DNA from 2 places in the Candidatus Methylospira mobilis genome. Region 2 is predicted to be linked to the other one. Evidence: riboswitches for the same ligand, from Rfam matches in the RefSeq annotation. Region 2 holds a riboswitch; the other holds the start of a gene.
The links. A riboswitch is a leader RNA that binds a small molecule or an ion and turns the genes downstream of it on or off. The one in region 2 is predicted to bind cobalamin.
Positions count from the first base shown of each region.

Region 1: linked by a shared signal. The riboswitch ahead of F6R98_RS12195 (CbtB domain-containing protein) and the one ahead of F6R98_RS00240 (TonB-dependent receptor plug domain-containing protein) in region 2 are both predicted to bind cobalamin.

Region 1 is NZ_CP044205.1:2,702,736-2,717,632, reverse strand. It holds gene F6R98_RS12265 (H-NS histone family protein) at 9-320, shown strand; gene F6R98_RS12260 (EF-hand domain-containing protein) at 467-748, shown strand; gene F6R98_RS12255 ((2Fe-2S) ferredoxin domain-containing protein) at 1,068-1,424, opposite strand; gene cobJ (precorrin-3B C(17)-methyltransferase) at 1,417-2,802, opposite strand; gene F6R98_RS12245 (cobalamin biosynthesis protein) at 2,789-3,181, opposite strand; gene F6R98_RS12240 (cobalamin biosynthesis central domain-containing protein) at 3,184-3,936, opposite strand; gene F6R98_RS12235 (clan AA aspartic protease) at 3,943-4,347, opposite strand; gene cobI (precorrin-2 C(20)-methyltransferase) at 4,367-5,134, opposite strand; gene cbiE (precorrin-6y C5,15-methyltransferase (decarboxylating) subunit CbiE) at 5,127-6,413, opposite strand; gene F6R98_RS12220 (cobalt-precorrin-5B (C(1))-methyltransferase) at 6,406-7,518, opposite strand; gene F6R98_RS12215 (precorrin-8X methylmutase) at 7,524-8,180, opposite strand; gene F6R98_RS12210 (sirohydrochlorin chelatase) at 8,423-9,262, opposite strand; gene cobM (precorrin-4 C(11)-methyltransferase) at 9,259-10,050, opposite strand; gene F6R98_RS12200 (CbtA family protein) at 10,047-10,724, opposite strand; gene F6R98_RS12195 (CbtB domain-containing protein) at 10,739-10,918, opposite strand; cobalamin riboswitch at 11,039-11,282, opposite strand; partial or broken gene F6R98_RS22800 (transposase) at 11,470-11,601, shown strand; gene F6R98_RS12185 (IS5 family transposase) at 11,682-12,122, shown strand; gene F6R98_RS12180 (putative bifunctional diguanylate cyclase/phosphodiesterase) at 12,279-14,567, opposite strand.
Region 2 is NZ_CP044205.1:47,108-62,004, forward strand. It holds gene F6R98_RS00195 (cytochrome ubiquinol oxidase subunit I) at 1-798, opposite strand, end outside; gene cydP (cytochrome oxidase putative small subunit CydP) at 788-979, opposite strand; gene F6R98_RS00200 (NAD(P)/FAD-dependent oxidoreductase) at 1,148-2,431, opposite strand; gene F6R98_RS00205 (phosphate-starvation-inducible protein PsiE) at 2,538-3,008, opposite strand; gene F6R98_RS00210 (EAL domain-containing protein) at 3,154-4,377, opposite strand; gene F6R98_RS00215 (multicopper oxidase family protein) at 4,433-6,352, opposite strand; gene F6R98_RS00220 (c-type cytochrome) at 6,457-8,529, opposite strand; gene F6R98_RS00225 (hypothetical protein) at 8,992-9,543, opposite strand; gene F6R98_RS00230 (sulfite exporter TauE/SafE family protein) at 9,578-9,961, opposite strand; gene F6R98_RS00235 (beta-class carbonic anhydrase) at 10,411-10,992, shown strand; cobalamin riboswitch at 11,133-11,349, shown strand; gene F6R98_RS00240 (TonB-dependent receptor plug domain-containing protein) at 11,523-13,469, shown strand; gene F6R98_RS00245 (hypothetical protein) at 13,542-14,129, shown strand; gene F6R98_RS00250 (DUF5522 domain-containing protein) at 14,104-14,295, shown strand; gene F6R98_RS00255 (DUF7676 family protein) at 14,276-14,842, shown strand.

The DNA of each region.
Region 1 (14,897 bases), 2.0 Mb from region 2:
GAGAGAATATGTCTACATCATATAAAGAATTACAGGAAAGAATTGCAGAACTATCCAGGCAGGCTGAAGCAATACGCGAGCAGGAGCTGGCCAATGTGATTGCCGAAATCAAGCAGAAGATACATGAATATGGCATTACCGCAGCTCAGTTGGGTTTTCGTGGTGAAGGCGGCAAGGCTTCAGGGCGTAACAAGCCGAATATCGTTGCAAAATACCGTGACCCTGACAGCGGCTCGACTTGGGGCGGAGTAGGCGCCAAGCCGAAATGGCTCAGACATTATGAGTCTGTCGGGCGCGATAAGGAAGAGTTCAAGATTTAATAGCTATTTTTTCAAACATCGATTATCGAGGGAATTACAGCGTGATTGTACTTCTGGGTTCCCTTGAAAAATGACAGTCCGGCCGGTTGCTTTAACAGGTTATCGTTTTCAATGTTTCAAGTTCCTCTACTGAAAAGGAAGAAAAAATGTTTTTCAAGTATCTGTCCAACAAATTACCTCGCGTCGTCTTGAGCATCGGAATATGCCTGGCCGCAACGGGAGCCTCATATGCCCAAACTGCCAATGAACAGATCCAGTTGGCTGAAACCCGCTTTAAGGCGGCGGACAAGAATGGTGACGGCAAACTCACGCTGGAAGAGGCCAAGGGTGGAATGCCGCGCATTGCAGCGGGTTTTGAGAATATCGACACGGAGAAGAAAGGCTATCTGACGCTGGAGCAAATCAAGGCAGTTGTCGCTGCGCATTAGTAGCAAGTCCAACGTGGAAACTGTATAAAGCATTTCCGTCCGTTCAGATCTGTACGGAAAAAACCGTCATGGCGACAGGGAATGCCGGTATCCAGCCGACAGCGCCTGCCCCGGACTTGATCCGGGGAGGTTACTTTCCGAAGGCCTAGTCTTCTGGCTATGCGTCAGGGACAGGCCATGATGGTGTACGGGGCCGCAGCACAGTTCTACGGCGCGTAAACGGCGCAGCCCCGATTAATCCCCTGTCTTCAGTATCCCTACTGAAAGCGAGCGGGTGGACGTATCTTATAAACGCTTGGTCACTGTTGCGATTTGGCTTTCACAATTCCGGCCCGCGGTGGTAGATTAAATCCTCGACCGGTTCTCCTCCAACGAGGTGTTGCTGAATGATACGGTCCAGATTGGCTTCGTTGACATTGTAGTACCATATTCCATCTGGTTGTACGCAGACGATCGGACCGGCCTTGCAGGTGGCGAAACAGGAAACCCGGGTACGCTTAACACGCAACGGGCCTTGATCTATGCCGGCCGCCTTGAATTTTTCACCGAGACCATCGAACAGTGTCTGTCCTTCCCCGTTCAGCGTACAGCGCGGGCCGGTGCAAACCAGCAGGAGCCGTTTATAGTCGGCCATTTTCGGTTTTTCTGGTATGGCGGTCCGGGTATCGTCATTCATCGGATTTTTCCTCGATTTCAACAGGTTCTGCAACGTGAAGGTAGATTAGTCCGAATTGCTCGGTTGTGTTTTTAAAAGCTGCCAATGATCCGGCATCGTAAGTTAGTCCCTGCTTGACCAGCAACAACGAAAATACTGCGTTGCCGTGCTTGTCGCAAAAATAGACGCCATGCTGTAGATCGGCGCGGCTAAAAAACCATGCGCGCTGGATACCGCTTATATCGACGTGTAAATGAAAATGCTCATTGACCAGATTGAGCCAATCTCCGCGCCGGACCAGATTAACCGCCTGCAGCAACAATTCCGCGGTTGCGCCGCCCTGGCTACGGACTATTGCGCGCAAATGGCCCCAGGTTTTCGCAGATTCCAGAACTTTTTCGATATTGTCCGCAGGCAAGGCTTTCGCCTGATAAGGTCCTGTCTCTTCTTCAGGCGTTCTGGTAGCAATGGCGGCAAGTATTTCAGCCAGGGAAGTATCGAAATATTGTGCAATGTCGCGTAGCGAAAGCTGCGGCTGTTCCCTGATATGTTTGCGCACGCAGGCATGCCAACCGATCAACCCCATGCTCAGCGAGCGGCCTGCCTGTTCGCCGCCTCTGGTTGCGCCGTTTAGCTGGTCGTATTTGTTGGCATAGCCGCGCGGGGTGATCATCAGCCCTTCGCGTATAAAAGTACTGCTATTGCCGATCAGCACCGTACACAGCATGCCGATATCGCACTCTGCCATGTTGTCCAGGGTGGTTTTGTAAATCGCCTGTCGGCGCCGGTATCCGGATTTGACGATGGCTACAGGTGTTTCCGGGCTCCGATAGCGCAGCAATATGGCTTGCGCTTCGACAATTTGCTGCGTGCGGCGGCCGCTTTTCGGGTTGTACAGTGCGACCACGAAATCACCGCGCGCCGCCGCTTCCAGCCGCTTGGCTATAACCGGCCACGGCGTAAGCAGGTCTGACAGCGAAATAGAGCAAAAGTCATGGGTCAGAGGCGCTCCAACCAGCGCAGCGCAGGCATTCAGCGCGGTTGCACCGGGAATGACTTCCACGCTGATATGACTGTCCGGCGTCCAGCCTGATTTCAGTAATACTTCATAGGTTGGCCCGGCCATGCCATAGACGCCGATATCGCCGGAGGAAATCAGCGCCACGGTTTTGCCCTGCAGCGCTTGTTCGTAGGCTTCGCTGCAGCGGTCGATTTCCTCGGTCATCCCTTTGCGGATTACTTCCTTGCCTTCGAGCAGATCCTGAACCAGTTTTATATAGGTCGAATAGCCGATTACCACGTCCGCTTCGGCTATCGCAGCGCGCGCGCGCTGGGTCATGTGTTCGACTGAACCGGGACCGAAGCCCACTAATAAAATTTTGCCGCTATTTGCCATCATTCATTCTCGCTATCGATACTGTGGCGTTTTTTCCGTCCGTACCCTGGTATTTGTATTTTTCCAATATCAACTCGCCGCCGGATGCCAGCAAAGCCGCTGCTTCAGCCACCGCCGGCGTACCCATGTATTTGCGCACTGTTTCCGATGGGTTTGGCACCGGCACTTGCGCCAAGGTTTCCGCCGGAAAAAAATGCAACGGCCAGTCATGTTGCCGCGCTGCCTGCAGCAGCGCGGTTTCATCGTTTTTCCTGTCGATACTGGCCACTCCGGCTACATCGTGCGGCGTTAAGCCGGCGCTGCTCAGCGCCTGTTCGATTGCCTGCAGCAAGGTATCCAGCGAAGCGTTGCGATCGCAGCCTAGCCCTAACATCACGCGCATGTTTATCGTTCCTCGGGTGGTCGATAGACCACCAGGCGTTCTTCCAGTTGCGCCCACAGTTCAGGCGCTATTTCACGCCGGGTTACCCACAGCACAGCGCGATGCCGCTCGAGATCGACTTCCTCGAAACTTTTGAATAAATGAATATTGGCGGGCAACGGGGTAGGGCGCGTCCACCAGTTTATAGCTCCGGCCTCCTGGACGAAGGCGACGGCTTCTTCGTTAACAACATGCGCGGATACCCGCGTAATGTTGATTTTTGGCGCTTCCACCCGCCAGCCCAATTCGCGCCCGAGTATATCGACCGGAATGGTTTTGCCTACATCCGACGCCGTGGTCAATACCGCTTCCGCTTCCAGCAGCGCCGCCAAATATTCGGCATAGGCGTTGGCGCCGCCGACATGGCCTGACAGTACCGGAATTACATAGCGCGCGTTGTCGTCCACCACCAGCACGCCGGGGTCTTCCTCCTTGGATTTCAGATGCGGGGCGATCAGGCGTACCACCGCGCCCAGCGATACGAAAAATACGAGTTGATCGTAACGCGAAAACAAGTCGCCGATGTGACCGCTCAATGCGCCGGGCAGCGCGTGTATCGTATTCGTCAATGACGTCAAGCTGGTCGCGAATTTTTCCGGTACCGCGATTTCCGCGTCGGGGTGCAGTTCGGCCAGTTTCGCTGCTTGCGCGACGCCGTGTTTGGTGATTGCTACCAGCGCAATCAATGGCGCCGGGGCATTTGGGGCTGAATGCATTAATGCTTACTCCGAGTGTTGATTAATGTTCTTTTTTACTCGGGCATGAGGGATATTGGGACTGTTTGGGTTTACCGTTACCCTTTGATGACCAGGCGACAGCTGCAGGTCCATGTCTTGCATAGGTACAGCGCCGAGCAACACTTCATCTCCCATCAGCAGCGTCCCGACAAAACACATTCTGTTTTCGAACGACGCTTTCACCGGCCCGACGTAAGGCACGGTCATTGAGCGGCCATCTGCTACGGTAACTTCACGTAACGATTCTGTTTGCAAATCGAGTTGCAGTGCAATATCCTCAGGCAGGCACAGCATCAAAGCGCCGGTATCGGCCAGCGCCGTGACCGCCAATGGACGCAATTCAGGCTTGCGTGGATTACTCAGTTCAATATTGGCGAAAATATGTCCCATGTTGTCTCTCCATTGCCCATCATTCAGACTTTTTACGGCAGCCGCGCTGTACTTCGCTTCGCTCCCTGCTCGGATTTTTCACCAGCAACAACGACAGATAATTAACTTTTTCGCCGCGCAAAGCGGTGACATCGATTTCGATGCGTTCGAACTCGGTGCCGGCCTTTTCGATGAATGCGGCATAAGGCAACAGCTGGCGGCGTTGCAAAAGCTCCAGGATATCGTCCAGCAGTGGTTTGACCTTCAATAACACCAGCGTGTCGAAATCATCCAGCAGGCGTTCGATCATCGCGATGCCGTAACCGGCGGGGATAATCGCCACGGTTTCGTCGGTATCCGCCAGCGGCATGCCGAAACTGGCGGCGGCGGCATTAAAGGACGGTACGCCGGGAATGGTTTCGATACGCGCCTGATCGTCCAGGGCGGACAGCGTGCGCGCCAAATGGCTGAAAGTCGAGTAGGTGGACGCGTCGCCTTCCACTAGAAACAGCACATCCTGTCCGCTATTCAGGCGCACCTGCACGGTTTCGGCGGCTTGCAGCCAGTAACCTGCCAGAATTTCGCTGTCGTGGGTCATCGGAAAAACCAGCGGCGTGTGTTCCGCTGGCAATGCCAGCCCCGATTGCAATGCGATCTGCAAGGCATGGCTTTCGGCATTTTTTCGCCGTACCGGGTAGGTCCAGTGCGCGTCGCTGCGTTGCAGCAATGCATAGGCGCGCCGGGTAATCAAACCGGGGTCGCCGGGACCGAGCGAAACGCCGAACAAACGGCCTTGTCTGTTATTCATTGCCCGGCTTCCCCGCGCTGATGATCCACACCGGGTTTTCCGCCTGCATGCGATGCAGATCGAGTATAGGCCGACTGCGTGCCGCTTGCAGTTGGGTTACGTCCCACGGAGCGCCCGACTCTTTTAGCGTTTCCACGGCGTTAGCCAGATTTTCTATGGTGACGAAGTTAATCACCAGCCGACCACCGCTGCGCAAGCGTTGCAAGCACAGCAGGATCAATTCGCGCAATTCGCCGCCGGAGCCGCCGATAAAAATGGCGTCGGCATCGGGCCAACCGGAAATGTCCGGCGGAGCGCGTCCATGGATCAGCGTGTAGTTGGCCGCTTTCAGGCTTGCGCGGTTACTCAGCGCTATGGCGTAGTCGGCCTCGTTTTTTTCGATGGCGTAAACATGCCCGTGCGGACACAGACGCGACGCCTCCAGGCCGACTGCTCCGGAACCTGCGCCGATGTCCCAGACGATGCTGTGCGCGCGCAGCTCCAGGCGCGCCAGCGACACCGCCCGGACTTCGCGCTTGGTAATCAAGCCGCGCTCCGGCGTACGCTGGTGAAAGCGTTCGTCGGGCAAGCCGAATAAGGCTTCGTCGGGTTGCGGTTGTTTACGGTGCAGAATGACGATATTGGGGTCGGCAAAATGCTGCAGCGCGGCTTGTTCGACAGCCAACCAATCCGATATGCATTCGTCTTTTTGCAATAGGTGTTGCGCAACCAGTATTTCGAACTCCGGCGCCAGGCCTTCGGCGAGCAGCATGCGCGCGATACGGTCGGGGCTGTTTTCCGGGCTGGTAAATGCAGCGACCAGCGTGGCGTTGCGTAGCTGCTGCAGTAATGCGTAAAGTCCATGTTCCGGTCCTGCGCCGGACACCCACTCTCCGGCATCGCGGCTGTGCACGGATGCAATCGCAGCGTGTTGCCAGCTCAACCCCAGGCGCGCAAAAGCCCATTGCAGCGTGGAAACATTGGGTATGATTTCCAGTGTGGAGCGATCCAGTTTTCCGGCCAGATAAGCGGCTATGCCATGGCACAACGGATCTCCGCTGGCCAGCACCACTACGCTGCGGCCCTGTTCCAGGGCTTGCGCGACCCAGGACGGAACCTGGGTCAGTTGCCCGCTCAAGTCGCGCTGTTCGGCATTGACGTCGATAGCTGCAGCGAGCAGCTTCAAGGTGCGCGTAGCGCCGATCACCAGCTCCGCTTCGTGAATCAGGCGCAAAGCACCGGCAGTGATCCCGGCAGCGCCATTGTCGAGTACGCCGATGATGCGGCAGCGATCAGACATGATTATCAGCTCCGGAAACTTCGGCCAGTTTATCGCCCTCGAAATCGCACATCAGTATGCGCAAGCTGAATTGATCAGGATAGCGCGTGCGTAAAGTCCGAATCACGCGCCGTCCCAAAGCCTGGTAAAACTCGCTGATCATGCCGAGCGCTTCCATGCGCTCGCTGGCGTAGCGCGCCATTTCCGAGTTGCGGATTTCTTCGCAGACTTCGGGAGGCGCGCCGATGCCGGTAGCAATTTCGGCGAGCAAACCGGTATCGACCTCACTGCGGTTGGCATGGGTAATGGTTTCTCCTTGCGCAATTTTGGTGAGTTTGCCGATCATGCCGCCGATGACGACATGGCGAATTCCGCATTCGACGACGCTATCCAGCGCATATTTCAGAAAATCGCCCATCTGCACAAAACAGGCGGGGGCCAGTTCCGGCAACTCGCGCATGGTGAACTTTTCGGTGCGCCCGCCGGTGGTGAGCACGACTGTTTCCTGTCCCTGGCGCGCTGCAACCTCTATGCCTTGAATCACGCTGGCGCGAAAGGCTGCGGTGGAGTAGGGGTGGACGATGCCGGTCGTACCCAGTATGGAAATACCGCCGATGATGCCGAGACGGTAGTTCAATGTTTTTTTAGCCATTTCCTCGCCGCCGGGTACGGAAATGGAGACTTCCAGTCCGGATCGTTGCAGCAAAAAGTCGCCTACTGCGCGGACGTTGTGCTCGATATTGCGGCGCGGCACAGGGTTGATGGCCGGACCGCCGACCTCCAGGCCGAGACCTTGTCGGGTAACGATACCGACCCCGGCGCCGCCTTTAAGCACCACGCTGCCGATGCAGTCGGATAACAGCCGGACATCGGCGGTCAGCGGCGCCTTGTCGGTTACATCAGGGTCGTCGCCGGCATCCTTGATGACGACGGCGTGGGCGTATTCGCCTTTGCGGCATTCGCCCTCGATTACCGCAAAGCGCACGCACTGACCGTTCGGCAACTCGCATTCAATTTCTTCCGGTACACCACCTGTTATCAGCCCCAAAGTGGCCGCGCGCGCCGCAGCGGCGGAGCAGGCGCCGGTGGTATAACCTTTGCGCGTTCCTTTGACCCTTTTTTTCATGAGACTTAGCGGCGCGCCTCGGCCAGAGCCAGCAGCGCATGGATTACGGCTACCACGAGAGTCGAGCCGCCCTTGCGTCCCGAAGTGATGATCCAGGGCGTTTCCGTTAATTCAGCTGTAGCGGCCTTGGATTCCGCAGCAGATACAAAACCTACCGGCATGCCGACTATCAGCGCCGGCTTAAGATTTTCCTGTCCGATCATGCGCACAATTTCCAGTAATGCGGTGGGGGCGTTGCCTACTGCGATGATTCCACCTTCCAGTAACCCTAATGTCTGCGCCTTGCGCATCGCCTGCACTGCGCGCGTGCTATTTTGCTTTCCGGCCTCGCTAATGACGTCCGGGTCGGCGATGAAATGATGAGCTTTCACGCCGAAATGCTCCAGGCGCGGTTGCGACAAACCTACGCAAATCATTTCCACATCGGCGATCAGCGGCGCGCCATTACGGATGGCTGCAATCCCGGCCTCAATGGCGGAAGGGTGAAAACGGGTTAAACCATTAAACTCGAAATCCGCGGTGGCGTGGATCATGCGTCGGACGACTTGCCATTCCTCCTCCGGGTAGTCATGGGCGCCTGTTTCCGCGTCGACAACCGCAAAAGAGTCGTGTTCGATGCGGCGTCCGGCTTCGGTGAGTTGTTCGGTGATAATGTTGCTCATATTTTGTTCTGTAAGTAGTATGGTCGGGCGGGCTATTTCTCCCGACCGCCAGGTTTGCAAAACGTTGCGGGAAACGCTGAACAAGGCATTCCATATCATCGTTCATCAATAATATCACGAATCGAAATAATGCCTGAGTATTTTGCTTGGTTAAATCGCGGTATTTACCTGGAAGCAGGCTTGTATTGTGCGTATACCCTCGCATGACCGAATGACAGACATAGCGCAATCATGCAGCACAGTTAATGCTGATGTCCTTTGCCCTGGTCGGCGGCAAACTCGCGGTATTTGCAGCCGTCGCACTCCATCATCGCGCGGGCCTGGGCCACACCGTTTGCTTCGTCGATGCGACGCTCCAGCAGGGCCTGTATTTCCGGTTCGAAGCCGAAGTAATCGCCCGATGCAAAATGAATGGAGGGGTATTGCATGCGCAAGCGCTCGTTCTGACGCTTGATGCGTTCGATCAGCGTGCCGGTAAACAGGTAGTAGGGCAGCAGGACGATTTGTCTCATACCTAGCGTTGCCTGACGTTGCACAACGGACTCCAGGCGCGGATAGGTGATGCCGGTGAAGGCGATATCTACCAGGGAATGAGCGCTTTCCTCGTACAGCCAGCGCGCGATCTTCGCCACTTCGCCGTTTGCTACCCGGTCGGACGAGCCGCGCCCAATCAGGATGACGCCGGTGTTGTGTGGATCGGGGTAGTCCAGTTGCGCCAGGGCGCTCCGTTGATTACGCTTCAAAACCGCGAGGATTTCTTCGCACGCGCCGAGATGACGCGCGCAAACGAATTCGGTATCGGGGTGGCGCAACCGAGCATGTTCGATGGCTTCGGGTATTTCCATTTTGACATGGCCCGCGGCATTGAGAATCAGTGGGACCACGATCACGCGCTGACTGTCGCGCGCTGCCAAATCCAGCCCCGCTGCCAGCAACACCTCGGCGAACTCGATGAAGCAGACCACAATGCGCCAGTCCGGATGCCGCGCACGCCATTGCCCGGCAAACTGTTCAATTTCGAGGTTGCCTGCCGTATTGCGGGAACCGTGACCTACCAGCAACAGGGTATCTGTTTTGTTCATGATGAATGTTCCGCTTTGCGAAAACGATGAGAGAAGCCAGGGTCGTAAAGCTTGGAGCGTTTTATATCAGGCCAATGACGTGCGCCCAGTGCCGGGCTGACGATAATCATCGCCTGACTGGTAATGCCTTCGTCCATGCAGCGCGTACGTATATCGCGCAAAGTGCCGCGTACGATTTTCTCCTGATCGGGCCAGCTGGCTTTTTGCACTACTACCACCGGCGCATCATCTGACCATCCGGCATCCATCAACGCGCGTTTTATTTCTTTCAGCAATGTGATGGAAAGAAACAGACACAAGGTGCAATGATGAGCGGCTAATTCGCGTAGCGATTCATGCTCGGGCATCGGCGTTCGGCCCTCGACACGCGTCAGGATTACGGTCTGGGTAACTTCCGGCAGCGTCAGGCTTTCCGCTGCCGCTGCCGCCGAAGCCATCGCCGAAGAGACGCCGGGCACCACGCCGACTTCGATAGCCATCGCATCAAGGGGACGCACCATTTCTATCAACGCGCCGTAAAGACAGGGATCGCCGGTTTGCAGACGCACTATGGTCGCATGCATGCCTGCCTGCTCGATCAGCCAGCCGCTTATCTGCTCCAGCGTCATGTCCTTGGAATCGGCCACGGCGCAGCCGGGCTTGGCCCAGTGTAGCGCGGCTTCCGATACCAGCGAACCGGCATAAAGAATCGCATCGGCCCGTTCGATCAGCTTGCGTCCCTTGACCGTGATCAGATCGGGATCTCCGGGCCCCGCGCCTACGAACCAGACTTTTCCTGGCGGACTCACCCATTATCCTCCATACTGCGTTGAAACAGGTAGACTGAAGATATTCCCAGTAGCAGCCAAAATAAGGCATTGCAGATCAAGGTCGCCACGCGGAACTGCGTTTGCAGGACTTCCGGCGCCAGACTGACGGCTAATGCCGGTTGCGGCGCGCCGAGCCAGTGGGGCAGCATCAGCAATAGCAGTCCCAGCATCTGTAGCAAACGCCGCGCTTGCAGAAACAGCAGGGCCAGACCTGCCGCTGTCGCCAATGTAGTACCCAGCCACCAATGCTGGCGCGCGCTTAACTCGGCAGTAGCCGTGCCGGGCAGCTCGGGCAGCAACCCCAGGCTTGGCGCGGCAAAAAACACCGTATAGCCGGCCAAGCCCCATGCCACACCCTGTAGCAGTCCGGACCCGGACGGACGGCGCAGCAAATAAAGACCGCTTAAAATCAGGCCGTACCCCAAGCCCATCGCCGCGTTGGCCAGGGCTGTACCGGCCGTGCGTCCCCAGAAATTATCTGCTGCCTGCGCTTCGGTTGCGAGCTGTGCGCTCATCCCAAATACATTAGCCCTGTTTTCATAGGTTTCGGCATTCAGAATCAACGGCGTTACCCACAGCGCCTGCAGCAGCGTCAACAGCAACGCCGCCAGCAAGCCGGCTATGGCTGCAGTACGCAATATAGGGATAAACACGGATTGTGAAGGGGTTAATGGCAGGGAAAGTTGGCCGAATGCCGGGTATCGTGCGAGGTATTATGTACTGTGTCCAGCGGCGCAAAGCCCACGGTGAGTATCAGTAAACCACCCAGCACCATGGCGGAAACAGCAGACAGAACCTGGCGTAGATTACGGGTTTCGGTGAGGGTGGAGAGCGATAGAGTAGTCATGGGTATCTCCCTTGGTTTTATTGATAAGACAATAGAAAAACAGACGGGAGAGATACAACCAGGAACGCCAACCCGGTGCGCCACCGGTGGTTTGTCCAGCTTGCACCCGCCCATCGCGGGTTCTAAGCAGCTCCTTTGGCCGGTATCAGGACTGGCGAGCGATGGATTGCTACCATCAGCGCATCTCGTCTTCGTCATGTGTATGCAAGCACACAGTGACGTTTATAGAGCATGCGTTAAGACTCGCTTACCGTTGCGTGGGCAGCGCAGGCTTTACCTGTCGGGGACTTTTCGGCGCACCTGCTTCCCGTTTAACCCGAACCGGTTTTTGATCGGTCCGGGCACCAAGGAGTATTAAGCTACAAACTTTAATGGAATTTTATTCTCACGTCAAAATGTTCTGGGTTCTTTTGACATGAACACGCGCCACCAGCGAAGGTGGAACCACTTCGTAAAGTGGCTAACCGACTCGACATTAGCGCCGAAGACTGGAGCGTTATCTATCCCATACTGGTGAAGCATCGGCATGTCCGGTCGACGTCCGGGGAACGGTGCCGGGCCTTTCTGGCGCTGTTCTGCAAATTCTTCGATCTGGTTCTCAATGGCGTTTGCTGCCGGAAGCGCATGGCAACTGGAACGCCGTGTTCAAGCGTTTTTCCCGCTGGAGCAGGCATGGGGTCTGGCGGTCGCTGTTCGCCGGATGCATCCATCATCCTGATGTGCAAAGCGTGTTTATCGACTCCACCATCAACCGGACTCATCCCTGCACCGGTGGCGCGGCGGGCGGCAACGCCGGGGACGAAGCCTTGGGGGACAATCGAAGGGCGGGTTCAGCACCAGGATTCACGCCATCACGGATGCCTTGGGGAATCCCCTCGAATTCGTACTGACCGGAGGGCAGGCTGAAACCTTGCCGGCGCTGACGCCGGCGGGTGTCCGTGCGTTTGTCGGCGACAAAGGCCATGACAGCGATGCGCTGGACCAGGCCATCGTAGCGAGGGATATGAAAGCCGTGATTCCTCCGCGCTGCAATCGAAACAAGGTGCGCGAATGCGATTGGCTTATTTACAAGGAACGCCATCTGATTGAATGCTTCTTCAACAAAATCAAACATTACCGGAGAATATTTTCGCGTTTTGAAAAAACGGCTCGCAACTACATGGCCTTCCTTCACTTCGTCTCAGCTCTCATTTGGTTGCGGTGATACGTCAACAGAACCTAATTCGGTAACTATTTTTACTACAACGCGTAAGGCCTGAAAGCGGAAATGACGTCTTACGGTCTCAGCAATGTCCGGATAAGCTTTCAGCAGCGCTGAAAGTGTTATATGCCTGATGTTGGGAGGGGCGTATTCTGCTGCTCATGTGCCTTTGGCAGTCTGGTTTGCGCTAGCCAATACTGATTGGGCAAGAAGCAACTGTTCCATTTCCTCGGCAGGCACCGGTTTGGAAAACAAATATCCCTGTGCATAATCGCAGCCGATATCCCGAAGCTGGTCGCGTTGCGCTTTGGTTTCGACGCCCTCGGCAATCACTTTCAGCCCCAGACGATGCGACATGGCGATGATTGCTTCGCATAGCGCGATGCAGGATGGGTCGGTCGGCAAACCCTCTATAAACGAGCGGTCGATTTTAATATAGTCCGCCTTGAATTTCATCAGATAGGACAGGGAAGAGTAGCCCGTGCCGAAATCATCCAGAGCGATCTGTATGCCCAGTTCGCGGAAACGCATCAGTTTTTCCGTGACCTCTCGATGCTCATTGAGCAACAGCCCTTCGGTTATTTCGATGGCCAGATTGGCCGCGCTCGAAGTATCTTTTTGCAGAAACTCTGTCCAGGTGTTGTGAGAACCACCGTCCAGCAGTTGTATTGGCGAAATATTGATGCTGATTTGTATCCGGGTGGATGAACATTGGCCCCAGCGTTTGGCGTACTGAACAGCTTGCTGAAAGACCCAATCGCCAATTTCACCGATCAAGCCGATTTCTTCCGCTATCGGAATAAAAACTGCGGGATTGATCTTGCCCATCAGCGGGTGGGTCCAGCGCAATAACGCTTCCGCCTTGATGATGCGGTCAGTGGCCAAATCGACAATCGGCTGGAAATGCACTTTGAACTGCCGCGCATCAAGCGCGTAACGCAGGCAGTTAATCAACTGCTGCTGCTGCTCGCTCTCCTCGTGGATTGAAGACGTAAAACGACTGTAGCGATTGCGCCCAAGCTTCTTCGAGGCATACATGGCTTGATCCGCGTGTTTTAGCAGGTCGTCCATGTTGTCTGCGTCTTTTGGGTATTCTGCGATGCCGATGCTGCCTGATACGCGTAGAAACTTGTCCGCCAATCCGATTGATCTGGCCAGTATTTGATTGATGCTGCGCGCTATACGCTCTATGCAGGCGATATCGCCGATTTGCGGGATGCACAGGATGAATTCATCACCGCCCAAACGTGCTACCGTATCTCCTTCGCGTACACACCCGCGGAGGCGCTTCGCTGTTTCCTTGAGCAGGTGGTCGCCGGCGGCATGCCCCAGCTGGTCGTTGACGGCCTTGAAACCGTCGAGGTCGATCATCATCAATACCAGCGTCTTTCCCGTGCGTTTCGATTTGCTGATTTCCAATTGCAGACGATCAAAAAACAGGCGGCGATTCGGCAGCAGCGTCAGTGCGTCGTAGTTGGCCTGTTTCCAGATCAATTCTTCCGAACGTTTTTTTTCAGTGATATCGGAGAACAGGCAAATATGCCGGTATACATCCCCGATTTCATCCGGAATGCTGTTAAGCGTAAGCCAGACGGCGAGTTCCGCGCCATTTTTGTGCCTGCTCCATATTTCGCCTTGCCAGTGTCCGTCTGCTCTCAGTATCTGCATGATTTTCTTATACGATGCGCCGCCGGCCCGGTTTTGTTTGAAATGCCGTTGCGGTTTACCGATGACCTCATATTCGGGATAGCCGGTGATGCGTGTGAAAGCGGGATTTACTGCAACGACATAGTCTTTTTGATCGGTGATCATGATGGCCTCGCTGCTGTTTTGGTAAACGGAGGCCGCGAGCAACAATTCTTCCTGCAGGCTTTTGCGTTCGAGAGCTATTCTGGCAAGGTTCGATGCATTTTGCAGTCGATCAAGGTCATTGTCGGAGGGAGGGCCCGCGCTACTACTGCGAAAGATTGAAAAAGTGCCGATAACTTTCCCGGTTGAGGCGCGAATCGGCTCTATCCATACGGCAATCAAGCCGGCCAGCGCCGTGCGTGCATGGTGGTGTTGCCAGTCGGCGTGACAACGGAGATCTTCGACAACGGCGCGTATGCCTTGTTGTGCCGCTATAGCCAGAGAATTCGGAAAATCTTCTATTTCCAGGTTGGACAGCGACGCCTTCAGCGTTGATAAAGCGGCGCTGGAGGCTTTGCAAATCAGGTGGGTTGCTTCTTCGTTAATCAAATGTACGGTGCAAAACGCGTCTTCATCTTTAGTCTCCACATACTCGATAATGAGATCGAGTACCTCGGTCCCATCCAGAATCGGCATGCCTTTGGCCAGATTATCCAGTTTTCTGGAATGGCTATCGGCCAGCTTTTTGACGTGCATAGCCTGTTCCGCAGCAGAATTGACCGATTTGGGCTGGCTGATACGTTGTGCAATCTGTTTCAACGTCCTGGTACTCCATGGCGAGGGATGCCTGATCCATACGGGGCGCGAGCAAAAACAGGCTGGCGGCATCATAAATCTGTGCTTTTCAAGGTTATAATCACGAACAGTTCCGCTTGGTGACAAGAGCGATTGGCTATATCAATATGGTTTTTGGTTATGAATTATGCTATTTTCAATATTAATTGTTATAAATCAGCCGGTTTGCAGGTCATAGCGCCGAAGAGGATTGCGGAAATTTAATGCTGAAATCATCGGATAACATCATTGCGCGTTGTGATCGTGTCGCGTAGCATAGCGCCATAGTTTTTAAGCCGGAGTCTTGCTTGAACA
Region 2 (14,897 bases):
CTTTTCCGTTTCCCACTCGGCCTCAATTGCAGCCAGTTTTGATTTTTGCGTTTCTCCCTGGGTATATCCGCTTTCATCTCCCAGTACAATCACCGACAGTATCGAGGCGAATCCGAATGCCGTTGCGATGGAAAACGAGCGTCGCGCAAACGCAATATCGCGCTGGTTCAGCAAATACCAGGAGCTGATACCCAGAACAAACATGGAGGCAGTCACATATCCCGCCGCAGCGGTATGAACGAATTTTACCTGGGCGACCGGGTTAAAAATCACCTCGGCAAAACTCGTCAATTCCATGCGTAAGGTTTCATAATTAAACTCAGCGCCGACCGGGTATTGCATCCAGCCATTGGCGATCAATATCCACAGTGCCGACAGACTGGTGCCCAGCGCCAAAAGCCAGGTCACAGTCAAATGCTGCACCTTGCTTAGACGCTCCCAACCGAAAAAGAAAAGCCCGACGAAAGTGGATTCCAGAAAAAACGCCATCCAGGCCTCGCTCGCCAGCAGTGGCCCGAAAATATCGCCTACATAATGCGAATAATATGACCAGTTGGTGCCGAACTGGAACTCCATGGTAATACCGGTGGTGACACCCATCGCAAAATTGATACCGAACAGTTTGCCCCAGAATCTGGTCATATCGCGATAGACTTCCCGGCCTGTCATCACGTAAACCGATTCCATGATGGCCAATAAGAATGTCATTCCGAGCGTGAGCGGGACAAACAGAAAATGATAAAGCGCAGTCAAGCCAAACTGCACCCTGGAAAGCAATACAACTTCATCACCGGACATATGAATTTCCTCCATTGAGTTTTGGATCGTAGTCGCCTGTATCTGCTGCTGACGGCCTCACAAAAATGACCGCCGCAACATCGGTCGGCGACGTTTTCCCGTCGTGGCGGAAAAACACAGCCCACAATCCACACAGCAACACGATCTTCACAGCAAATACCAGGGAGAACTCTTTTTTCAGCGAGTAAACAGACGAGGTAGGTACGAGCTTCTTCTCGGGTTTTGGAAAAAACTACTGCTTTTTGTTTTTCTTTCCAACGCAAAAACACCAAGCTGTTGAAAGTGTCCTTCGACTAGCACTTGATATTCTGGTCGAAGGAATCGTTAAAACCTCGTATCAGGTATTGAATTACTGTGGCGGCTTTTTCTTCAGGCGCAGGATCCCCATGGCTTTCAGGGGGAGTCGTTCGTAAATAGGTTCACTGACGCCCTTGCGGACCTTGCGCATGAAGTATTTTTCATACGCTATTTTGGCCCAATGTACCCAACGTCCTCTCGAAGCCCACTGCACATTACGCGGAGGGATTTGCGGCATGGCCAGGAAAGCAACGCCGGAATCACCAAAGTCGGCCAGGCACAATGCATTCCAGGTACCCTTGTGGTCAGGCTCCTTTCCATCCAGTTGTGCGCGTATATTATGAGCCGTCGCAGTCACCATGGACTCGATCATATAACCCGTTTTGGGTGTGCCGGTGGGTACAGGCGTCTGCTCCAAGGGTGGAATGGCAATACACACACCAACCGAGTAAACATTCTTATAGGTAGGATTGCGCTGATGTTCATCGACGATAACGAAACCACGCGGATTAACCAGCTTTTCAATACCAAGCAGCGCATCAACACCTTTGAAGGCCGGTAACATCATGCTGTGCTTGAAAGGCAGTTCGTGCTTTTTTTTCTCCTGACCGTTGTCATCTACTTCAGTGACATACATCATGCCATCTTCGATTTTGTCGACTTTGGCATTGCAAATCCAGTTGATGTGCTTGTTGCGCAGCTCGCTTTCGAGCATGCCTTTCGTATCGCCCACGCCACCGAGCCCCAGATGACCTATGTAGGGCTCTGCGGTGACATAGGTCATTTTGACCTTGTCACGTATTTTCCGCTTGCGTAGAGCGGATTCAGCGATAAAAAGGTATTCATACGCGGGACCAAAACAGGATGCGCCTTGTACTGCACCTATCACGATGGGGCCTGGGTCCTCAACAAATTTGCTCCAGAACACGCCAGACTCACCTGCGTGATCGACATGGCACACGGACTGGGTGTACCCATTCGGTCCCAGTCCCGGTACTTCATCGAATGCAAGCTTGGGTCCGGTAGCAATGATCAGATAGTCATAATCCACATGCTCGCCGTTAGCGAGTTCAACACGGTTATTCTCTGGCAGAAACCGCGTTACCTTCTGCTGAATAAACGTAATTTTTTTCTTTTTGAAAACCGGCGCCAACTCGACCTTGATATCGGAGGGTTTCCGCCAGTTCACTGCTACCCAAGGATTTGATGGCACAAAATGAAAAGTGGGGGTGTCGGCAATAACGACAACCTCATCCTGTTTGCGGGCGCTTTCCTTCATTTCAAAAGCCATAGGAATACCTCCTATACCCGCACCGACAATAACGATTTTTGCCATGGTTTTTTCCTCGGTTGATATGGCTAAACTGCCTTTATTATGTCTTCTTTTGCAACCAGTACCATTTTTGATAGTTACTGAAGCGGCTGCTTCCCCAATAACTTTGTTACCATCTGCACGCGATGTCAGAGCCTTGTTTACTCTGGTCTTCGGTTGTTCCGCGCCCATCTTCAGGGCAACCATATCTATGTGAAGTAAACGATAGTACTAAAATCGCCAGGCTTAATACCGCTATTGCTCCAGTGATACTCAAGAGTAGATAGAGGTGAAACTCGTTGGAGACCTTTTGCACATCAATTACCAGATGCCGTGATAAGGCCGTAATAGCGATGTAGATCAGAAACTGTACGGGTAACCGCAACGTTCTAAAATAAATGCCAACCATCGCACCCAGCTCAAGGTAAATAAACAAGAGCAGGATATCTTCCAGCGTGGCATGACCGGCTTTCATCATTTCGATATAGTCGTGTAATGCCGACCAGACTATCGTGGAACCGATGCAGAACAAGGCCAGAAAATGGAACATGTCCACCAGAGTATCTCCGGTTTTTTTGACTATGCGGTGTCTATCGTTCATCGAGACAAGACTGTTTCGTTGGTTTCGTGGCTGTCTTGTATTCTATATTAGTAATTTCTAATATACAAGCGGCGCCAAGGCAAATATTTTCAACTGTAAGAGTAGAACGGGCAGACCTTCGCGGCATCCATGCCGTTGTCGTAGATTATTCCACTGGAAACTCGCCCTTATTGAAATGCAACTCGTTGAATGTCCATTTATAGTGCGCCGCATGCATATCGCTGAGACCTTCATTTTCCAGAATTTGCAGGTTGGCCATCACCTCCATTGATAGCTCGGAAAGTGTTCGCATAGGGGTTGTAATATCCTCCATGGTCGCCCCGTCACCCACCAGCTTTACCAGTAATTCGCCTACATTATGAAATTGGCAATGTGGTTGTTCCAGATCATGGAAAACCTTTCTATCCCGAAACAGCTGCCCTTCCTTGTAATACCATTGCCCCAACCGGCATTCATGGCATGATAAGGGGGGAACTTTGAGGTATTTCCGGTAAGGTGAGTTTTTAGGGTAAGACACCGCCTTGATCAATTCGCTGACCAGCTTCCTTCTCCACTGCACATGGTCCAGGCTAGCCATGTGAATCAGTCCGACCGGCAGACCGGACCAACGATTGTCTGCCTTCACAAAGGAAATATATCGATCCAGCGGGAGCGCTTTGCTGATCCAGAATCCCTGAATTTTGGTGCAACCGCTTTCCAGTAAACGGTGGTATTGATCACTGTTTTCCACGCCTTCGGCGATGACGCTGATTCCAAGCTCATGCGCCATGCGGGTGGATGTCTCGACGATGGTCATGTTTTTATCCGAATCAAGCATTCTGCTGATGATGCCTTGATCCAGTTTGATGGAGGTGAACGGCCATTTGCTGAGCGTATCCAGGGACGAGTACCCGGTACCGAAGTCATCCATTACCAATCCCAGGCCGGCCTGCCGCAACGGCAGGATATGCTGTTTGAGACTATCGCCTGCTTCCAAAGCGGCGGTTTCCACTAACTCTACTTGCAGCCTTTCGGGCGCCACCCCAAACGTTTCAAGCGAGTCCAGCACCGTCTTTGTAAATGCGTCATTCTCGAAATCCTTGGCTGAAGTGTTGAAAGACACTGATAACGTATCCACATCCTGCAACACCATCAGATCATTCACCAGCTTGGGGAACATGTGGCGGGTGATTTCTGTAATCAGTGATGACTGTTCCGCCACAGGGATAAACACACCCGGCAGTACAATTGAACCATCAGGTTTTATCCACCTGATCAGTGCTTCAGCACCCACCACCCTTCCGGTAATCAAGGAAACCTTGGGTTGATAAAAAAACGTGAATTCGTCTTTTTTTATGGCGTCAATGATTTCGATTTCTGTCACTATCATTTTCTTTTCATGCCAATGATGAGGGTGCGCTTTTGGGGTGACTTTCCCTGAAAGCCTATTCCACCAGGAATTCGCGCATCATGCCCATGTCTTCGTGTTCCAGATTATGGCAATGAACCATGAACACGCCTTTATATTCCTTGTAGGGCTTGATAATACGAACTTTCTCACCCGGCATGACCAGTACCGTATCCTTCAGGCCGCTATCAATAAAGCCTTCACGCACGGTAGCGTAATCCGCAGACTCTTCCGCGCCGATGGTGCGGCTGATGATCTGGAACGGATCTTCATGTATATGGATAGGGTGCGCCATCGACATCATCATGCCCATACCACCCATACCACCCATACCACCCATACCACCCATACCACCCATACCACCCATACCACCCATATCACCCATACCATTCATCATGCCCATACCACCGCCCATGGCGTGCATGCCCTGCTCTGAGTTTTCCGCGTCATCATGACGCATCTCGGCCTTCGCTCCGGATTGCACGTCATCGCCATGACTCATCGGCGCTTTATCTTCGTCTTGACCTGCTGCAGCTCCATGCCCGCCTTTACCGCCATGCGCATGGAAAATTTCCATCAATTGCAGCGTACCGAAAGGTATGCGCTCGCCATCCATAAAATCGTTAGGCGCATAGGGCCGTCCATTGAGCAACATTGCTCCAGGTCCCTCGGAAATGCCAAGCGCTACCGGCTTGCTGGGGTTGGCGGTATCGCTCACTCGATATCGGTTGATTTTACTCAAATGCGTCGGCAGATTCGGATTCTCGCTCACCTGACGGCTTACTCGCACGGTAAAAATGGGGTATTCGCTTCCCAGCGGCAATTTATTGCGCATCATTGCACGCATACCGCCCATCATGGCATGTTCGCCGCCTTGTTTATCTCCCTCGGTCTCATGTCGCATGCCCCCTGCATTTCTACCCATCCCTGCCATTTCTCCACGCATCATACGCTCAGCCATTTTCGGTAACGCACCACTGAAAGTGCTGCTACGCATGACCAGCTGCGAACCGAGCTTGCGCGCACTGAAATCGGCCCATACATCAATGCGCTCGCCGGGAGCCAGCATGACATAAGGTTTATGCACCGGCGTTTCCAACAATCCGCCGTCAACACCTATCACAGTGATCGGCATGGCGTCATCCCAGGCCAGTTTGTAAATGCGCGCGTTCGATCCATTGAGAATGCGCAGTCGATAGGCTCGGCTGGCCACATCGATACTGAAGTCGGGGCGGCCATTAACCAGGATACGGTCGCCGTGAAAACCGATCATGCGATCATGCATGTTACGCGCATAAATCAACTGGTTTTGTTCATCGAATAATCGATCCTGAATAACGATGGGTATTTCGTATTCCCCGGCAGGCAGATCCAGCTTTTGCTCTTCCGGGTCGCTGACCATAATGGCGCCGGCCAAGCCATGATAGACCTGCTTGCCGGTGATTCCATGCGTATGAGGATGGTACAGAATCATGCTGGCGCGGTTGCGCATTTCGAATTCGTAAACAAAGGTTTGCCCCTTGTCCAGCGCGTACATGGGATGACCGTCCATCAGGGCGGGCACGCTCAGTCCATGCCAGTGGGTAATGGTCGGCTCGTCCAACTCGTTACGCAGATGGATACGGATTTTCTGCCCTGTCTGGAAACGCATCAGCGGCCCCAGATAAGAATCGGGCAGCGCCGCCAAAGTGTTGTCCGGGCCATTGATCAAACGACCTATGTACTGCTGCACCTGCGTGGGCTGGCCAGGAAGAATATGCGCCGTACCGGGCCGGCAAATCAGCTCGAGCTCCACATCGGGTTTAAAGAGAGGCGATGCCTTGTTAGGCGCCATTTTGGGCATCATGCCCACCCCCTCCATTGCATGCAGCCATGTACTCCCTCCTGTATAAGCCAGCAGGCCCAAGCCTGTTTGGGCAAGAAAACGACGGCGTGAATGATTGATAAAACCTTGCATGTAACCTCCTTTCGGGCGGTATCGCCTCTTTAATAAGTTTAATTTAGTGTGCTATCAGGAGACTTAATCTGGAAAAGTGAGTTTGTACCTCCGGCAAATGGATTTTAATAACGTGCATCCATAGGTTTTTTATCTTTCGGCCAATCCTTCGTCTTGCCGGGAAAATCCGGGCGCGGCTGGTGCGTGAAATACGCTGCCACATCGACGGCATCCTGCTCCGAAATACCGCCTTGTCCCAGCGGGAATTTCTGATGGAATCCGACCGGCATATTGGACAGAACAAAGGCCGCCGCAGTGTAGGTGCGCGCCATACCGGCGCCGATATTGAACGAATCGTCACCCCACAGCGGCGGGTAGATAACGCGGCCCTCAGCCTGCCTTGAGCCCTGGCCGTCGTTGCCATGACACACCTCGCACTGCGTGGCGTATACCTGCCTGCCGTTTTCCACGTTGGGTTTGAGCGACATATCCACCTTGCCGACGCCGCGCCCGGCGATCTTGTCCTGCGATCTGATGTCCTTTTTCATCCAGTCGAAATAGGCCACCATCGCTTTCATGCTCTCTGAATCCATTGGCAGCGGTTTACCGTTCATGGAGCGCTCGAAGCAACCGTTGATGCGCTCTTCGAGCGTGATGATCCGCCCGGAACGCGCGGCATAACCGGGAAAAACAGCGGATACGCCAAGGAACGGCGAAGCGTCCGCCACCGTACCCACATTGAGATGACAACTGGTGCAATTCAGGGAACTGCCAACGTTCTGCGGCAACAGCGCCCGAGTTTCAAGATGCAGGCGCATACCCTGTATTAATTGCCCGGCATTGGGGCTGGTCAGCATGTCCGCCAGACGCGGCGTGTCAAACAGAGCAGCATCAGTAATATTGGAATTGAGGTGCGCGCGCATCTTTTTTATTTGGGACGCGGTTATCGGTTCAGCATGATGGCCCCAAATGGCACGCACGAAGTTCAGGATTTCCGCAAGTTCCTGATCGGACAGCCGGGCGAAGGCAGGCATGGCGTAGACGCGTGGGTGCGCGGCAGTTTCAGCCGTTTTCCCGCCCGTCAGCATGATATGCAGCAGCGTGGACGGATCGGCAGAGTTAAGCGTCGGATTCTGCATCAGCGGCGGGAACATATCTTTCACTCCCAAGCCATCCTGACGATGACAGGCCACGCAAAACTGAACGTACCCCAGACCGCCACGCGTCGTATACAGATCGGTCGGCACTGTCGCTGCGCCGGTACTCTCCGGTATTGGCTGTTCGTTTTCGCCCGGCGGCAGCGATTTCAGATAGGTGGCAATCGCGGTTCGATCGGCGTCCGTGAAGTGTTGAGTGCTGTGGTGAATCACCTCCGCCATGTTGCCGGAAACCGTAGTAAAACGGTTTTTTCCTGTTTTCAGCAGATAGGCGGTGTCTTCCACCTCCCATAAATTCCGCAGACTGCGCGCATGCCACGCTTCAACCGTTTCGCCCGCAAGATAGCGATTGCCATGGGAATCCGCATCGCTCATTGCCTTCTCCTGGAAAGCAATGCCGCGTGGCGTGTGGCAGGCACCGCAGTGTCCCAGCCCCTGCACCAGATAAGCGCCCCGGTTCCAGACAGCATCCTTTGTAGTATCCGGCTTGAAGGACTCAGCATCCAGAAACGCCGCGTTCCAGAATGTCAGGCCCCAGCGCATACTGAACGGCCAGCGCATCTCCGACGGCTGGTTGGGCTGATTGATCGGTGCCAGACCTTGCTGAAGGTAGGCATACAAGGCGCGCATGTCGTCTTCGCTCATTTTGGCATAGGAGGGATAGGGCATGGCAGGGTATAAATTATGCCCGTCTGCAGTCACCCCCTTGCGCATGGCTCGATCGAATTGCGCAAATGAATATTTACCGATGCCGGCCTGGGTGTCCGGCGTGATGTTGGTAGAGTAAACCTTGCCGAAGGGCGTCGGAAACTCGCGACCGCCCGCCATTGCCGCTCCCTTATCCGCAGTGTGACAAGCAATGCAATCCCCCAGATGCGCCACATATTCGCCGCGCTTGATCAAAGCAGCTTCCTTTTCGGAAATCATAGGCCCCTGCACGGTTATATGCGTGTTGGGAATCGCCGCTTCAGTCGCTTGAGCGTTATAGCCCCAACAAAGATATGCGCCAAAAATAGACATAACTAAATAGCTAATCTTCATTGCTGCGTACCTGGAAATAGACGTTCAAACTGGAGCATACCTGCATAAGCCAATAGCCCCATGCTTGTTTGAGCAAGAAAGCGACGACGCGAATGGCTTATAAAGCTTTACATATAACCTCAGGTTCAAACAGACTCGCCTCTTTTATTAATCTATTCGGCTGCTTGGGTCACAGGCTTCAATGGTATATTAGTATATTTGTTTTTACTATTATTTTGAGCGGTTTGTTAAAGGTGGTCTAAGCCCAAACCGCCGAGAATTCCGTATATTTCGTAAGTAAATGAAAAATAATATGTATAGCAAAAACGGTCGTTAACCAGCACACGTCTTGGTTATGTCAAATACGTGTCAAAGCATAGCTAAACTGTATGGTTTTCAACCTAAAATCAGGTTAAGACTGAACGCTTGTGCAGCAGCCGGAATTTTCGGCGGTTAGGGCGCACACACCCTTAAAGCGAACGCTTAATGCCAGCCGCCATATTGTTTGGTAGCGTCTCCCTTAAAGCTTTCGCTGGTGGTTGCCGCACCACCTCCGCCGCCACCGCCCGATTTCTTGCGCTGGGCAATAGCGGCTCCAGCGGCCTTGGCAAGGTTGGTTTCTGTAAAACCACCCAGACTCAAGGCGGTATTCACCACGATGGTGGTAACCGGGCTGATATCCTGCATACTAGCGCTGGGGTCGGTAACCACAGCGCTGAGCGCATCATTCGGCGCGGCTTCCGGGTAAACGGTCAAAACCAAGGGATATAGCGTGCCAGTCGGCAGCGTCATCGCATAAGTCGATTGGCCCTTCAGCTCGGTTTGTGCGGCAATGTGTCCCTGTGCATCTTTTGCTTCCACACGACCCTGATCAATAGGGCCGTCATCGTTGAGTACATGGCCGCCAAGCCGGGTTTGTGTGCCGCTTACGCTTGCCGTGCCAACGGATACGCCATCATTGCAACCACTGATCAATGCAATAAAGGTAATGATCGCCAAGCGCCCGAAAAGATAATCAAATTTTTTGTTCGTCATACTGTTTCCGATTAAAACCGTTATCACTTCCCCCTCAGAGCCAACCGAGACGGTTGCAAGCACCATAAACAAGATACGCTCCAATACCGCAAACAAAGACTCCAAAGATGAGGCGGAGGTACGGGCCTGCCATTTGGTTGGCGAAGTAGGCGCCAACCCATGCGCCAAGGAACATGGTTACGGCCAGAATGAGGGCGGCTCGTACATCTACATTCCCGTGTCGGTAATATTCGAATGCTGCGGCAAGACCGATGGGGGGAAGCATCACGGCAATGGTGGTTCCCGTAGCCATGTGGTGTGAGAAACCGGCCCAATAAATCAGCGCCGGTACAATGACGATTCCCCCGCCAATACCAAAAAAGCCCGCTGCCAAGCCGCCTAGTATGCCAATCGCTACAATTATGAGCCATGAGGGCATCTTTAATTCTCCCTTCAAGTTAAGATAGCTGGTACAAAAACGAATTGATTCGGTTATTTCACAGGTATCTGACAGGCGCAGCTTAACTGGACTTTACGTTCTGCTGTTTTCTAAACCCAAAATCCAGGGAAGCTCTGAACAAGTCGATTCCGCTCATGGTTCGATCAGGCTCTCTTTGGCGCAGTCGAAGGGCTCGCTACCAACTGAATCAAGAGTTACCGTTCGCCCCGAACTTGTCGAAGGACTTAACCAAGGTTTCGTTGCAAGTACGCAGGATTCCGGGCGGCTTTACGCTGATCCTTTTGTGAGTATAGAGCAATTACAATATTATTATATAAATGGCTTGATATGTTATCTGTGAACCTTGTCTAATATCCTGCCTATTTTGGTGTTCCGAGAGTACTGAAAATAGGATGCCTGCTCGATAAAAATATACAGAGGAGAATGACATGAGCAAGATACTTGAAGAAGTTTTAAATGCCAATGCCTGTTACGTTGCCGACTTTGGCGATAAGGCGTCCCTGGCGTTGCCGCCTGCCCGACATTTTGCGATTTTGACCTGCATGGATGCGCGGCTGGACCCCGCGAAATACGCGGGTTTGGTCGAAGGCGATGCGCATGTAATTCGTAATGCCGGCGGTCGCGCCAGTGATGACGCGATACGTTCGCTGGTGATTTCATACAAGCTGCTGGGTACGCGCGAGTGGTTTGTGATTCATCATACCGATTGCGGCATGGAGCTTTTTACCAATGAGATCATGAGCGATCTTTTGTCCAGCAGCCTTAAAACCGCGTCTATAGATGAAAGCGGCTGGCACGATTGCGGTGAAGGGTCTGGCTGTAGCGACGGGAAATACATCAACTGGCTCACAATCAGAAAGCAGGAAGAAAGTGTGCTGGAAGACGTCAAGCGTATCCGCAACCACTCATTGGTGCCCAGGGAAATCCCCATTTACGGTTACATCTATGATGTAAAAACAGGCTGCCTGGTCGAGGTGCCGGCGGCCACTGCGGCGGGCGCAGTAGCCTAAGACCAACAGTCACCGCCACACCCCATCTCTTCGCCGATTCCAGAAAGCGTCGGCGGGGTGGTGGGCATTACTTTACGATCTTGCTGGAAACACCCCGATATACGGTATCCTATTTTGATCTAGTGCTTAACTTGTTGTAAAGTATCCAACTTGATTCAGGTGCCTGTTGCAGCTCAATGCAGCAGGTTAAACGGGAAGCCGGTGCGATTTCGATCCAGTCCGGCGCTGCCCCCGCAACGGTAAGTGAGTTAAGCGGCATCAATAGGCCACTGTGTCGATACTCGACATGGGAAGGCGATGCCTCCAGCCCCAAAGCTGCTCACGAGCCCGGATACCGGCCTGATTCCGGCGATTTGTCGAGGTATTTCCCGGCTATCGCCATAAAACCGACTGTAGCGGAGGGCTCACGGGTTGACCGTGAGCTGTTTTGTTTAAGCTCCTCACTACACCAACCTGTCCACTCTTCGATCTATAGTCTCTCGTAACGCTGTGAGCGGGGCGTGCTCGCAGCATGACCAGTGAGCCTATCCATGAAAGTGCGACTGCTATCTTTTTCCATCGTCCTGACGGCGATGCCTCTCCCTACTTTTGCTGAAAGCGATTCCAGCGATGCCCTGGATCCGGTGGTGATTACCGCCACCCGTTCCGAAACCAGGGAATCCAGCATAGCCAATACCATTACCGTCATCACCGCTGAAGAAATCAAAGCCCGGCGACTGAATGCCGTTGTCGACGTGTTGCGCGTGGTACCGGGGCTTGATGTGATGAGCTATGGCGGCACGGGTACTCAAACCTCGGTGTTTACGCGTGGCGCAAACGCTAGTCAGACGCTGGTGCTGATAGACAATATCCAAATGAACGACCCCGGCAGTGCGGATGGCGCATTCGATTTTGCCAATCTTCAGGTGGACAACATCGAGCGCATAGAAATTTTACGCGGGGCCGCCAGTGCGATGTGGGGCGCGGATGCAATGGGCGGCGTCATCAACATCATTACCAAGCACGGTTCCGGTAAGACACAGTTTAACGGTTTAGCTCAAGGCGGAAATTACGATACCTGGAAAGTAGGCGGCGGCGTATCGGGTGAAAGCCAAGGGTTGAATTACACGCTGAATGCCAGCCATTTTCAGAATATGGGCGTTTCCGCTGCCGCGCAATCCATGGGCAACAACGAACGTGAAGCCTATCAGAATACGACCGTGTCCGCGCGCACCGGCTATCAGGTCACCGATGATTTGGATCTGGACTGGACGCTACGCTACAATCAGGCGCAAGTAGGATTGGATAATTGCGGCGGCTCCGGCTATACCGGCTTCAGCGGGAATTTTGTATCCTGCGATAATCCCTATTATTTCTCCAATACCAATGAAGTCTACACGCGCGGTCAGGGGCGGCTGTTTCTGTTCGATAAGAAATGGGAACAGCGTCTTGGTATCAACTATAGCCTGACCGACAGGCAATATTATTACACCACGCCTACACTGTCCCCCGATTGGACGTCTCCTTCTTCGTATCAGGGCACGGCTATCAAGGCCGAATGGTTGCATATCGTCCATGTGCTGGAGAATGACACGGTGACTGCGGGTTTCGATGGTAAATTCAATACGCTGGTTAGTCAGAGCGGCGGTTCCTCCAACGCCAACGGCTCGATGAGCAACGGCGGCTATTATCTGCAAAATCAGCTCGACTGGCTGGAACGTCTGCATACCACGGTGGGCGGGCGTCTGGATGATAATAGCCAGTTCGGACGTCACATGACCTGGCGTTTTAATCAGGTGATCGAGGTTCCCGAACTGGATAATCGCATCAAGGCCAATGTGGGAAGCGCTTTCAAAGCGCCGTCTCTATGCGAACTGAGCCTAAGCTGTTACGGCAACCCTAACTTAATGCCGGAAACCAGTCTCAACATGGATGCCGGGCTGGAACAGTATGCGCTGGATAAAAAACTGAAATTGGGCGCTTTGTATTTTAACAACCAGTTCAATAATCTGATCCAATGGAATCCCAACGCCAATGGGGGGCGAGGTCAGGTTGCCAACGTCAGCTCGGCGATTGCCAGAGGTCTGGAAAGCTTTGTGGAGTACAAGCCGTTCGACGACCTGTCATTGCGCGTCAACTATACCCTCGATCAGACTTACGGACTGACTGATCCCTATACCGGCGTGCGCACCAACTCGCCGTTATTACTGCGCCCCAAAAACAAGGGCAGCTTCGATCTCGATTATCGATTCATACCGGAGGCTTCCTTTCATGTAAATACACTGGTTGTGGGAAGCAGAAGCTCTTTTGACACCGTCGGCAATGTCGTGCAAGTACCCGGTTATGTGCTGGTCAATGTCTCCAGCAACTATGACGTGAACGAAAATATAGCCCTGTTCGTGCGCATGGATAACCTGTTGAACAAGCGTTACCAGCAGGTTTGGGGGTATGGCACGCTGGGGTTTACCGGCATAGGCGGGGTGTCTGTGAAGTTTTAAGTTTTTCTCGTTTGCTGTCTTGGGCAATACCATTTTTCTATCGCTACGCTTAACTTACACTGGAGATTCATCATGAATATAACACTAGCTTCATCCATTCGGCCCGGCGCAGTTGCGTTGATGGCATTGATGGCCGCCACCCGTTTTCACCATGTTGGTTCGGCATTTTCATTGCCGGATGCTTCGCTGGCGGTGTTTTTTCTGGCCGGTTTGTGGCTGGGAGGACGCTATTTGTTCATCGCTTTACTGCTGGAAGCAGGTTTGATTGATTATCTGGCGATTACCCACAACGGTGTCAGCGATTTTTGTATTTCACAGGCTTATGTTTTTCTGATCCCTACTTATGCGGCGATGTGGATAGGCGGTCAATGGTGCGCCAAGTTTCCTGTGTTGTCGGCGGCGAGCGCAATGCAACAATTTGCAGCACTGGTAATGGCTGCATCCATCGCGTTCCTGATTTCAAACGGCAGTTTCTATTTGCTTTCGGGACGTTACACGGATTTATCCTGGGGGCGATATTTTGCACAGGCAGCCGAATATTACCCCTCTTACGTGGGTTATACCTTGTGTTACACGGTTGCAATATTTTCAATAGTTAAACTATTCATGGCATTGCCTGACATGCGGAACAAATATGCAGCAATTGACAAAAGGGGTTGATTTTTATCATGAGAACGGCTGGGTGGTTTATACAGCCGAATATCACTTGAAACGCGGCTATTGTTGCCATTCAGGTTGTCGTCATTGTCCTTACGGTTATGATGATAGCGCACAGCAAAAACCAGATACGCCTAATGGAAAAACAAATGACAACGGCAATCTGTGACTCAACCGTTCTCAATCGTGAGACGGTTGAAAATCCGGGCGGCACAAGCACTGAATATACATTCTTCGAACCTACGGAAGAAAATATGAAGATGCTGTCGCAAGACCTTTTCTCGAAAAACTGGAACAGGATTGTTGTTGGCCCCTGTGTTGAAGGTGCCGTTTTCGAAGTACGTTTTACAGAAGAACCAAAACTTTCCTATCTTGACGGCTATTTGACCGTTGATCTGGGTTACTGGCATTTTCATCTTTGTATTGGGCCGCACAATAATTGCCCGGATGAAGAGCTGAGAAAAAATCGTCCCGTTGCCAAAATTGGGTTTTTCGAAATGCGTGGCGGCAAATGCGGCGGTGGACGCAGTTGGGGTTTACGATTATGGAACGGCTTTGGCGATCAACTGATAACAGTTTTTTTGCCTTCGCCGTTCCTGTCTGATGAACAGCGCGTATTGCCTGAGCCTGAATGGGAGCGGCTCGATCTTTATTATCGTTTGCGTGAAAAGTATCTTGGCGAACCTAAGCCGGATAACTTTATGCCTACTGACTAGTCAATCCTATCAACTTAAGTGTTGATATTGAATCATATTATTGTTTTATAAGTAT